Regions from separate parts of the Comamonas testosteroni genome, predicted to be linked through region 1. Evidence: riboswitches for the same ligand, from Rfam matches in the RefSeq annotation. Region 1 holds a riboswitch; each other region holds the start of a gene.
The links. Region 1 has a riboswitch for cobalamin ahead of F0P97_RS10755 (nitrite reductase). Riboswitches for the same ligand answer to the same signal wherever they lie in the genome.
Positions count from the first base shown of each region.

Region 2: it holds a riboswitch for cobalamin, as region 1 does, so the genes downstream of both, F0P97_RS11600 (CbtB domain-containing protein) here and F0P97_RS10755 (nitrite reductase) in region 1, are expected to answer to the same signal.
Region 3: it holds a riboswitch for cobalamin, as region 1 does, so the genes downstream of both, F0P97_RS11615 (TonB-dependent receptor plug domain-containing protein) here and F0P97_RS10755 (nitrite reductase) in region 1, are expected to answer to the same signal.

Region 1 is NZ_CP043568.1:2,353,956-2,357,620, forward strand. It holds gene F0P97_RS10750 (precorrin-8X methylmutase) at 1-109, opposite strand, end outside; gene F0P97_RS10755 (nitrite reductase) at 93-1,364, opposite strand; cobalamin riboswitch at 1,563-1,805, opposite strand; gene F0P97_RS10760 (vWA domain-containing protein) at 1,978-2,568, opposite strand; gene F0P97_RS10765 (ATP-binding protein) at 2,646-3,665, opposite strand, start outside.
Region 2 is NZ_CP043568.1:2,538,088-2,541,752, reverse strand. It holds gene F0P97_RS11610 (TonB-dependent receptor) at 1-751, shown strand, start outside; gene F0P97_RS11605 (histidine phosphatase family protein) at 801-1,373, opposite strand; cobalamin riboswitch at 1,410-1,561, shown strand; gene F0P97_RS11600 (CbtB domain-containing protein) at 1,624-1,839, shown strand; gene F0P97_RS11595 (CbtA family protein) at 1,855-2,649, shown strand; gene F0P97_RS11590 (hypothetical protein) at 3,038-3,665, shown strand, end outside.
Region 3 is NZ_CP043568.1:2,543,067-2,546,731, forward strand. It holds gene F0P97_RS11610 (TonB-dependent receptor) at 1-101, opposite strand, end outside; cobalamin riboswitch at 339-529, opposite strand; cobalamin riboswitch at 1,217-1,407, shown strand; gene F0P97_RS11615 (TonB-dependent receptor plug domain-containing protein) at 1,623-3,665, shown strand, end outside.

The DNA.
Region 1 (3,665 bases):
CGACCCGCTCTTCCACGGGGTTGAAGCGCTTGAGATCGGCCTCTCGGCGGATGATGCTGAACGATTGCCGGTAAATCTCTTCACCGCACTTTTCATAGTTGTAGGTCATTGAGTTGTTGCTGTATCTCGTGAGGATCGGAGTTCAGAGGCCGATAGGGAATGGATGCCCGGGCCGACGGCTGCGCTTCGGCGGGGCTGGCGTGGAGCCATATCTGGCCCGTTGTGTCCTGGCTGGCAAACACCACACTTGTCGCATCGGCAGTCAGGGCACAGAGCTTGGCGCAGCCGCTGATATGAAGATGCCGGTCCGCCGCCTGTGAGCTGGCGAATTGCAAGGCCATGGGCTGGGCCGGGATATGGGCCTGAGGGCAGTTGGGGGCACCGGTGCAGGCCGAGACCCGCAGGCGCACATCCGCAGACTGGCTGATCCAGTCCCTGGCATCGAGCCTGGCAGGCAGTGAATCCAGGTGCTTGTTCGGCAGCAGCAAGGATTTCCAGGGCGTGACCCGGATCTCCGCTTGTTCGGGCATGAGAGCCGCCAGCTTCTGTATGGCCCATGCGTCCAGGCGTCCCAAGGGGGCGCCGAGCAGCAGGCCGTGAGGATTGAGCGCTCCGGGCCGCAACGGCCTGGCAGCGCTCCTGTCCGGAGTGCGGGGCTCAAGGTGATGACTGGCCTTGGCGAGTCCGCAGGCATGAAGGTCGATAGGCTTGGCAAGGCCGCGCAATCGGCCTGCCGCCTGCGCACTGCGCTCGCGGGCAAACCACAGGGCAATCTGTATGGCTGCCTGCACGGCAGCCGGTGCAGTCTCAAAGCCATACCAGTCTTCCGATTGGCCCAGGGCAAGTCCATAGCCTCCATCGGCGCAGGCCCATAGTTGAAGGTCGGAGCTCAGGCTTCGGAGATGGCACTGCGGATCGTCGACCAGCATGTCGAATTTGCCGGGCAGGGCCGGCATGTTCTGCTGTTGCAGGGCCAGGGGACTGAGGTCACGCGCAGTTGCACCGCAAAGCGCCAGAGCCAGTGCATGGGTGCGATCTCCTCTTGTATAGAACGGAGTGCAATGCACGGCAGGCGCCAGATCTGCCTGCTCATCGGCAGGGGCCAGCCTGGAAACAACGAGCGCTGCGCGCAAGGCAGGCAGAGCCGATTCGTGCACGCCGCGCAGTTGCAGATTGCCGAGGCGGGTCAACTCGATCTGGCCCGAGGCATGGGTTCGTGCGAGTTCGGCCAGTACCAGCCACTGAGCGGCGGTGAGAGACGCACAGCGAGGTCGCACGCGCACGATCCAGCCGTCCTGTGCCTGCATGGGCTTCCAGGTGCTGGGACACCAGCCACGAATCTGGATGGGCTCAGGGCTGGACAAGCTCTGCTCCACACAGTGCGGTCAGCGCGCCGCCGACCCACAGGGACAAATCTGAATGGCAAATTCCATGCAACATAGGTCATTCACGGTCGGTTTGGCCGAAACCCGGGCCAGACAAACAAAATGTGCAGAGGGAAAATGAAGAGGTGATGAGCCGCGCGCAGGCACGGACATATCACAAGCCACATGCAATCCCGCTGCGTCTTGTACACATCAGGCCGGTCTCCGGACTTACAGAGCCCACCTGAGGGTGGCATATCGATGCGCCTTCCCGCTTTCGCAGTGGCTGCCATGGCCGTGGGCCAGAGCTTGCATCTCCATATCTCTGATTACCGTTGCGGGTGCAGTGCAGGATTGATGGGAGAACTCCATCCACCTGCTTCTCGTTTCACCTCCGCGTGCAAAAGCACGCCATGAGGCACCTGTGGTGGCGCGATCTTACGCGATAACCTGATGCACCCGGCCAAATTCATCGGCTTGGCAGTAGCTTTCCTGCTGTCTGTACGGTGACCGTATATCGATCAGGCGAGCAGGCGGGCCGCAGTGATGCCCTGTTTGATGATTATCAAAATAGATGGCTATTGGCGCTTGTCTGTTAGAGGGTCGGGGGCATTTATTGGGCGAATTTCAGCGGCAGTCGCAGGGTGTCCGGCCAGACCTTTGCCAGTCGCTCGGCGCCGCCAAACAGACGTCTGCTCTGGCCCGCAGCGGTTTCACAGTCCACCAGAATCTGTGTCAAGGCAGGTACGGGACCGCGCTCCAGCTGCAGCACATCGGGGCTGCGGAAGTCGCTGATCAGCCACAGGCAGGACGGTTGCCGGGAGTGTCTGGCCGCCATCTGCCAGCCTGCCTGCAGGGCCTGGGTCAGCGGCGTGCCGCCACCGCCGCGCAGCGGCTCGATCAGATCGGCATTCCAGCGTGGCGCCCTCGCGGGCTCCAGCAGCCAGTGCAGCCGACCTGCGCCGAAGCAGAGCAGGGCCACGGATTCGCGCTGCAGATAGGCCCGGCGCAGCCACTGCAGCAGCAGACCCTTGGCCTGGGCAAACGCACCGCTCTCCACCATGGAGGCCGAGCAGTCCAGCAGGAACAGGTGTTGCCTGGGTACAGCTCCCTCCGGCTGGCGCCAGCGCAGATGTGCGGAGGCCAGCGGCTGACCTTGGCGCTGGCGCAGGGTAGCAGTCCAGTCAATCGATGCCCCTGGCATCTTGAGGATGCTGGGTGCGGCGTGGCTGGCCAGGGCCAGGCCATGGTTTTCTGAGCCGACTTGCCTCCGGCCGGCGCTCAGCGCAGCGGACCGGAGGCTCGGGCTTTTTTTGCGGCCAGGGCCTCCAGGGCTGCCTGCGCCATGGCGTCGGCCTGTTGAGCCTCAAATGCGACGCTGCTCACGGCCCGAGCTTGCCCCCAGCCGGCAGGCGGCTGTTCGAGGCCCGGACCTGTGTCTTGAGGCAAGGAGCTGGTGGCGCCGGGCTCGCCGATGGCCGGCGAATGGGATGCTGGCACCTGGGTACCAGGCTCTACGCGGTCTTTGCTGTCCCTGCCGGATTGGGCTGCGGGCGCGGCTGGTGGTGTGCTGGCCGGTGTCTGCCGGGGCTGACTGGCGCTGCCCGGGTCTGGCTGGGCAGCGCGATGCTGCAGCACCAGTGGCGCGACTTCGGCCACATGGGCTGGCGTGATGCTCTGACTGCCTTGCCAGGCCGCCAGGGCGCGTGCAGCGCGCAGCATGACCAGGTCGGCCCGCAGCCCGTCGACCTGGGCGGCAATGCACTGCAGGGCCACGGCCTCGTGGACGTCATCACTCCATGCCAGCTCCGAGGCATTGCGACAACGGCTGCGGGCCTGCGCCAGCCTTTGGCGAATCTCCTGTTGCTCGGTTGCATGAGATCGGGCAAAGCCCTGGGGGTCCTGATCAAAGCGCAGCCTGGCCCTGACAATGCTGCTGCGCAGTTGCGGATCATTGGCATTGTCCAGTTGCACGCACAGGCCCAGCCGGTCCAGCAACTGTGGTCGCAGCATGCCTTCTTCGGGGTTCATGGTGCCGATCAGCAAAAAGCGCGCGGCATGGCTGTGCGAGATGCCGTCGCGCTCTATGCGATTGATGCCGGAGGCTGCCACATCAAGCAACACATCGACGATGGCATCGGGCAGCAGATTGATTTCATCGACATAGAGCACGCCATCGTGCGCCTTGGCGATCAGACCCGGAGCGAAGTCCACTTCGTGGCCAGAGAGCGCCTTGGACAAGTCCAGACTGCCGGTCACATGCTCGATGGAGGCACCTAGCGGCAGGGTGACGAAAGGCGC
Region 2 (3,665 bases), 180 kb from region 1:
CAAACTGACGTTTGTTGCGGGCCCCTGGCAGAACACGGAATTCTTTCTGAATGCGGGTAAAGGCTTTCATAGCAACGATGCGCGAGGCGTGATGAGCCGCATCGACCCGCGCAGCGGTGAGCCTGTGGAGCCGTCTCCCGGAATTGCTCCTTCTCGCGGCTGGGAAATCGGTGCACGCACGGAGGCCATTACCGACCTGCAAACATCGATTTCGTACTGGCATCTCCGCTCCAAGTCAGAGCTGATCTATGTTGGTGATGCCGGAACCACTGAAGCCAGCCTTGCCAGCCGGCGTCACGGTGTGGAAATCAATAACCGCTGGACGCCTGGGAAGCATTTTTTGCTGGATGCCGACCTGGCTCTGTCCAAGGCACGTTTCACCAACGGCGACCGCATCCCCAACGCGGTGGATGTGGTGTCCTCTGTCGCCGCAACCTGGCGTGACTTGGGCCCATGGACCACCAGCCTTCAGTGGCGCTACCTGGGTAGCAGTGCGCTGGTGGAAGACAACACCGTGCGCTCCAAACCAGTATCAACGGTCAACTGGCGCCTGACTCGCAGCTTGAAAGATATTCTGGGACGTGATGCGAGCCTGACGCTGGATGTGTTCAACCTCTTCAACAAGAAGTTTGACGACATTCAATACTATTACGGATCACGTTTGCCCAATGAGGCCACCGCAGTTGATGGTCGTATCGTCCATCCAGGTGAGCCTCGGGCCGTGCGAGTGACGTTCCGCACTACCTTCTGATAAGCAAGAGCAGTGGGCCTGCTCATCCAAAATCTGCTCAGGCCTGCGACTATTGATGCTTCAGAGGAACGCCTAGGCACTGAACCTGCCATCTTCCTTGATGGCAGGTGAGTCTGGTCAGACTCAGTGGTGCGATATCCAGGTGGAACATTGCAGTCATCGGTGCACCCAGCACACTCAACACCAGGGCCTTAATGACATTGGCATGTGTGAACACCAACGACATGCCCTGCTGGTGTTGAGATGCTTCAAACCAGCTTCTTGTTCTGCGGCACACCATATCCAGCGACTCCCCATTCGGAGGACTCATGGATGGATCCCGCAGCCAAGTCCCCAGCAACTGAGGTTCGATATCTTTGAGGCTGACGCCAGACCAGAGGCCATAGTCCACCTCCTTCAAGGCAGGCTCCAGTTGATAGTCATTGATGCCCATTGCTTGAGCTGTTTGCTGTGCGGCCCGAGACGAACTGCAAATGACACGCGCGGAATGCCGCTCCGGGCCAGATAAGTTCAGTGAAGCATCAGCAAGCTGAGTCGTATCGAGCCCATCGTCATCAGGAAAGTGTCCTGCACGCAATGCAGGAGGCACCTGTGCACATAACAGTGTGAGCATCGTTCTCATGCTTTTGCGCTCCTACTGAACTCAGCGAATCTTCGATACTTTGGATGAGGCGGCGGTAGAATCTTGCGAACTTTCTTGTCAAAGAAGCTGGTGTAAACCCAGCACGGTCGCGCCACTGTAACGTGAATGAAAGCTCTTGGGCTTTGCTTTCATCGAGTCAGACCTTTGCCAAGAGAAACTACCCCACTGGGTCAGTGCAATGCTGCAAGCCTGCGCTGACTTACCTAGGACGCGTATTCCTGGAGTTCTTATGCAGCCATCTGTTTCTGCCCTGCCATCGGTTGTCCAACCGATTTCTTTTCCTATCCGTGACCAGTTGCCCTGGATCATTTTTGCGGGCCTTTTTTTCATGCTGGCCATTTACTTTGTCGGCATTGAAGAAGGTGCGCTGGCCGTCTTCAACAGTATGTACGTGCACGAATTTGTGCACGATGGCCGCCACTTGCTAGGCTTCCCCTGCCACTGACAGCCGAGGGCTCCTATGATTAGACAACTACTGCTGCGCGGCATGATCGCGGGCTTGGTCGCGGGCCTGTTGGCTTTCTCGTTTGCAAAATTGGTAGGTGAGTCATCGATTGAACAAGCAATTGCGCTGGAGGCATCCGGTGCTAGTCATGAAGACCATGCCTCTTCGCACCATAGTCCTGCACAGACGCAAGAGCACAGTCATCGCCCTTATTTGCCTGAAGAACTGGTGAGCAGAGACACGCAATCAGGCATTGGTCTGTTTGTTGCCATCGTCGTTTTCACATCGGCTCTAGGCGGGATATTTGCAATCGTTTTCTCCATGGCTTACGGCCGCTGGAGCCGACTTTCCGCTAGGGCACTATCTGCCAGCCTCGCCGTGCTGGGCTTCACCTGCATTGCGTTGATCCCCTATATCAAATATCCACCCAATCCACCTTCGGTTGGGCAAGGTGGAACGATCGAATTGCGCACAGCATTGTTTTTCGGCTCCATTGCCATTTGTGTGGCTGCGTTGGTCATAGCGCTTTATGCGGGGCGCAAATTGCCGCAACGGTTTGGTTCATGGGAGGCTGTGATTTTGCGCGCTTGCCTCTTCTTGGTGTTGACTACGACCTGTCTTCAGATACTGCCAACCATCAATGAGGTTCCCGTTGATTTCCCCGCCTCCTTGCTGTGGGATTTCAGAGTTGCAGCACTGGGCTTGCAAGCATTGATCTGGGCGAGTTTGGGGCTGACGTTCGGGTGGCTCGCAGAGAAAAAATTGGAGCTAAATCCTTCACGAGCGAATGACGCGTTTCATTCAAAGTGAAAAAGCACCAAGTATAGAAAGGCGCTTCTCGCTGCGAATCAAAAGTCTGCAATGGGTCGTTCTGCAACGGTCATATACCGGCTGAAGCAGTCGTCCGGCGCGTCGCCGTGAGAGCCTGATCAAGGCTGAAAGTCTCATCAAACTTGGCTTGGTCAATGACTGCTGGTGTCGATATTAGACATTGCGACGCGATTGGTTTAATCCGTCAGTGCGAGCGGCAAATCCCGGGTGGCGGGGGGACAATCAGGATTAAATGCAGAGCAGTCAATATCTGTAGCATCGGTGGCGAACACACATCCCGAGCTTCCTTCTGCGCATTCGCCGCGAGCCGTACGGCCAGCATCAACAAGTGAGGCAAGGATCAATTTCCCACAACTAGGAGATCCCAATGACGCAAGATTCGAGTATCTGGCAGGTGAACTCCCACGCAGCGTCAGTGCGCGCCTCTCTCAACACTGACTCCGTACCCCTGAAATGGGCACATGATTCGCGCACTGGCGAGCCACGTTACATCCACGATGCCGAAGTCATCGACGGAAACGCTAGATGCAAATGTCCTGCCTGCGATCTATCACTAACGCCAGTGTTAGCAGGCCAACCTCTGAGCAAAAAACCCACGGCACATTTCCGCCACCCCAAGGGGGCCCTCAAGGATGACTGCACCCTCATTGCCGCTCGCCTTGCAGCGATTCGTCACTTACAAGAGCGAGGCTTCATTGATCTGCCCAGGCGCCGGATGTCAGCCAACGCAACCGGCTTCAGCGGCGAAGGCTATGAAGGGTGGGCAGAAGCTCCCGAGCAGCGCCTCTCGATCAGCGGCGCTGTATTTCATGACCACGCCACGGCGCTGTTGACGTTGGATGATGGGCGTGAGCTTTTGGTTGATCTGACCGGACATCGCGATGCCGGCAGCGATGGTCACGGAAGAGCCATCGTCACGCTGTCCCTTTCCGATCTCTCGATTGCGATGATGTCTCCTGAGGAGATCCGCGCGCGGCTGCGCTTGCTTCCCGATA
Region 3 (3,665 bases), 190 kb from region 1:
GATGTAGGGAGCCCTGTCGTTTTTGACTGGGCAAGCACGTTGAAGGGGACCAGGGCGGGGAGCAGACTCAGAGCGCTGGCGTGAACGATTTTTGATTTCATGGAGTGGCACGTCAGTAGCTTGCCGCAACCAGAATACTTTTTATGCGCAGCGCCGCCTTGCTGGCCAGCATTGGTGAGATGCAGGGCTATCGCAATCGTCTTTGTGCAAGAAAAGGGCAACTCGATCCAGATGTGGACGAGGCTCCGGGGCAGCAAACATAAACATCAAAACGAAAAACGCTTGGTTTACGCTACTGAACGGAGCTATCCGTCCACCTAGAGCCCTCGCTCGATGGCACAGTAACGAATCGCACTGGCAGGTCTCCTGGCTCGCACCGTGTTTGGCGCCATTCACACCTTCCCGCCTTGAGAACAAAGCAGTGGCTTTCGTGAAGGACTCAGTGCTTACAGTTGCGAGGACAGCCACGTAGTTTCAACGTGTTCCCTTTTTCATCCCGAGATGGGAGCGCAGAGCTTGGCAGATTGTAACGATGGCATGAGTTTACTGCCTCGGTCACGAATCCGCTCGCAACGTTAATAAACACATTCTCTTGGAAGCGGACACTCAGAAAGATGTATTGGAATTCCGCTTCTGGCCGAACTCAGTCGGTCAAGACCCGCAGACTTGTCAGCCGTAACCAGCACAGGCGGTTAATTCAACCGGAATACGTAGACCCCCTCAGTACCTACCCGTGGACTGCGAAAGCCGCTCCGTACGGATGACAGCAGAAGGGCTGGAGCTGTTACAGCGCTGCTCGACAGAGATGGTTGTGCTAGATCTAGCATTCCGGACAAAAGTGCCATCGATTAGGAATCAGCCATCAGTACGCATGTCAAATGGCGACATCGTACTCATCATCGCTGTGAACGATTGGGCCTTGATGAGGTCAACTGTGAACGCACGTTTGCCCGTTGCGATGAGCTCAGATAGATAGGTGTAATCCATTTATCGCTGGGTCTCATCCGTTGGCCGATGTGTTTGATTACATCGAGGTGTTCTGCAACCGGTCACGCCGCCACAGTCATCTGGGTGGAGTCAGGCCCGACGATTTTGAGCGCGCCGGGGCTTGAGTCACGGAAGTGTCTACAGGAGTGGGGGAGATTCAGCCTGCCTAGAGGGAGCGCTGCACCACATCGTCTAAATGAGCGAGGAGACAAAATTTTTAAGCCATGTAGAATCCCGCTTCAGCATTGAGCTTCCCTTTTCTAAGGGAATGAAAACGGGAACACGTTGCAAATACGTGGCTGTCCTCGCAACTGTGAGCACCGAGCTGCTGCCATAACCACTGCCAATTTCGGCGGGAAGGGGCACACAGCGCCAAAGACGGTGTGAGCCAGGAGACCTGCCAATGCGAGTCGTTACTGTGCCATTGAGCGAGGGCTCTGAGTGGACGGGTCTACCGATGCAGTAGCGTAAACAAACTCTTTTTGTTTATGTTTGCCGCATCATGATAGTTCCGCATTCACGGTCCCATCGCACCTGACAAGCTCATACTTCGACGACACAGCTCATCGATGCGATGGGCTGCGTTCCGCTGTCTGTTTGTCTGGTGGCGGCAAGCCTTATGACTTGCTACCTCAATGAAAACCAGATTGATGAGCGCTGCGGCGCTCGGACTGCTTCCACCTCTTCTCTCGTCGTTCGCGTTTGCGCAAAGCTCTCCTGGAACTGAACAGGCCACGGGACAAGCTGCGCCATCCTCTCAGCAACGGCCCAGTTTGAGAGATTCCGGCTCAGATGCCGCCGGAACCCAGTTGGCGGAAACGCTGGTGGAAGCATCCAAGCTGGATAAAGATGTTTTCACGCTGACGCAAGCTGCAACCATCATCGAGCAGGAGCAGATCGAGCGCGGCTCGTACACTGATCTCACCGAAGTTCTTCGAAGTGTGCCTGGGCTGGAGTTCAAACAAGTCGGAGGCCCAGGTCAGTACAACTACATCAAGATGAGAGGCTTTGGCTCTGCCAACGTGTTGGTTGTGGTCGACGGGGTTTCCATGAATCTGCCCAGCACGGGAGATGTGGCCAACCTACTGAGCCAATATGATCCTTCGTCCATCTCTCGCATTGAAATTCTGCGAGGACCACAGACGGTTCTGTACGGCTCGAACGCAACTGCTGGAGTCATCTCGATTACGACGAAGCGTGGTTCGCTCGAGCCCAAGCGCAGTATCTCTGTTGAAGCTGGTTCTCTCGGTTGGAAAAAGGCCAAAGCCTCGTTTCAACAGGCCTTTGATGTTGCCGATGGCAAGCTGAGCACCTCTTTATATGCGTCTCACACTGACAGCGATGGTCTGCTGAAGTACGAAGGTACTCGTGACACCACACTTCAAGCGTCTGCTGATTTTCGTGGAAAGTCCATCGATGCCGGCATCGCCCTCACACATAACAAGAATCGCTTTAACTATGCCCAACTGAAAGAGGTCACAACGGGTCCTAACGGCGCCCCGGCCTATTGGGGCATGCAGCTTCCGGATCCCAACGCCTACAACGATCGCCGCACAGACACAGCTAGCGCCTATCTTGAGCAACGTCTCACAGAGCAACTCAGCCAACGCTTGGAGCTTGGTTGGACGCAGACACGTCGTACCAACGCGGATCCCAACGACGGGTTGCTGGGATATGTCACCGCCCCCTGGAATCATTTCTCTCTGGACTATAAAAATTACTTCAATCAGGGAGAGCTGGTTCCGTTCTACGACAGCGGTTTTGTCGGCACTGCCAACTACAAGGATCAGAGCAAGCAGCTGAACTACAGCCTCAAGTATGCGGGTCAAGGATTCAAGGTCCTTGGCGGCGCAGAGCTCTACGATGCGAGCGCATCACAGTGGGGGGCTTATGGCAGCTTGCAGGGCAAGAATAAGCGCAAGTCGCTCTATGCCAACGGGGAATACCAAGTTGGCGTTTCCGGTCCTATTCTTGCCGCAGGGGTTCGTCATGACAAGTACGACGTCTGGGGGAGCAAGACAACAGGGAGCGTGGGGATCAATCAGCAAGTTGGCAATGTGACCATCTTTGGCAACTATGCGACCAGCTATGCAGCCCCGACTTTGTCGCAGCTCTACAACCCGACGTATGGCAACACCAACCTCAAGCCAGAAAGTGGTCGCATGGTTGAGTTGGGCATCCGCCAGGTCCTACCCAGCCTTGGCGCGAACTGGGAAGCCAATCTCTGGAAGGGCAAGGTCAAAGATGCCATTCTGTATGACGGCAGTATCACTAATTCACGCACCAGCAGCGGCTATGGGTTGTATGCGAATGGCGACGCGCTGGAAACGCAAGGCCTAGAGTTGAGTGGGGCTCTGCGTATCAACACGCAGTGGCAACTGAAAGCCAACTACACCTACACTGACTCCCAGACCAAGAAAAAAGGCAAAGACTTTGCTCGCACAGTCCAAGTGGCGCGGCACAAAGGGAACATTGGTCTGGCCTATGCCAATGGTCCCCTGAATGTGGATTTCTCTGCATTCCTGACTGGCAAGCGCTATGACTGGACCGGGGTGGACTGGATTCCTGGCTACGTGCGCTTCGATGTATCTGCACGCTATGCAGTGAACAAGCAACTCAATCTCTTTGCTCGTATCGAGAACATCTTCGACCACAAGGTCCAGGAAGGTCTTGGCTAC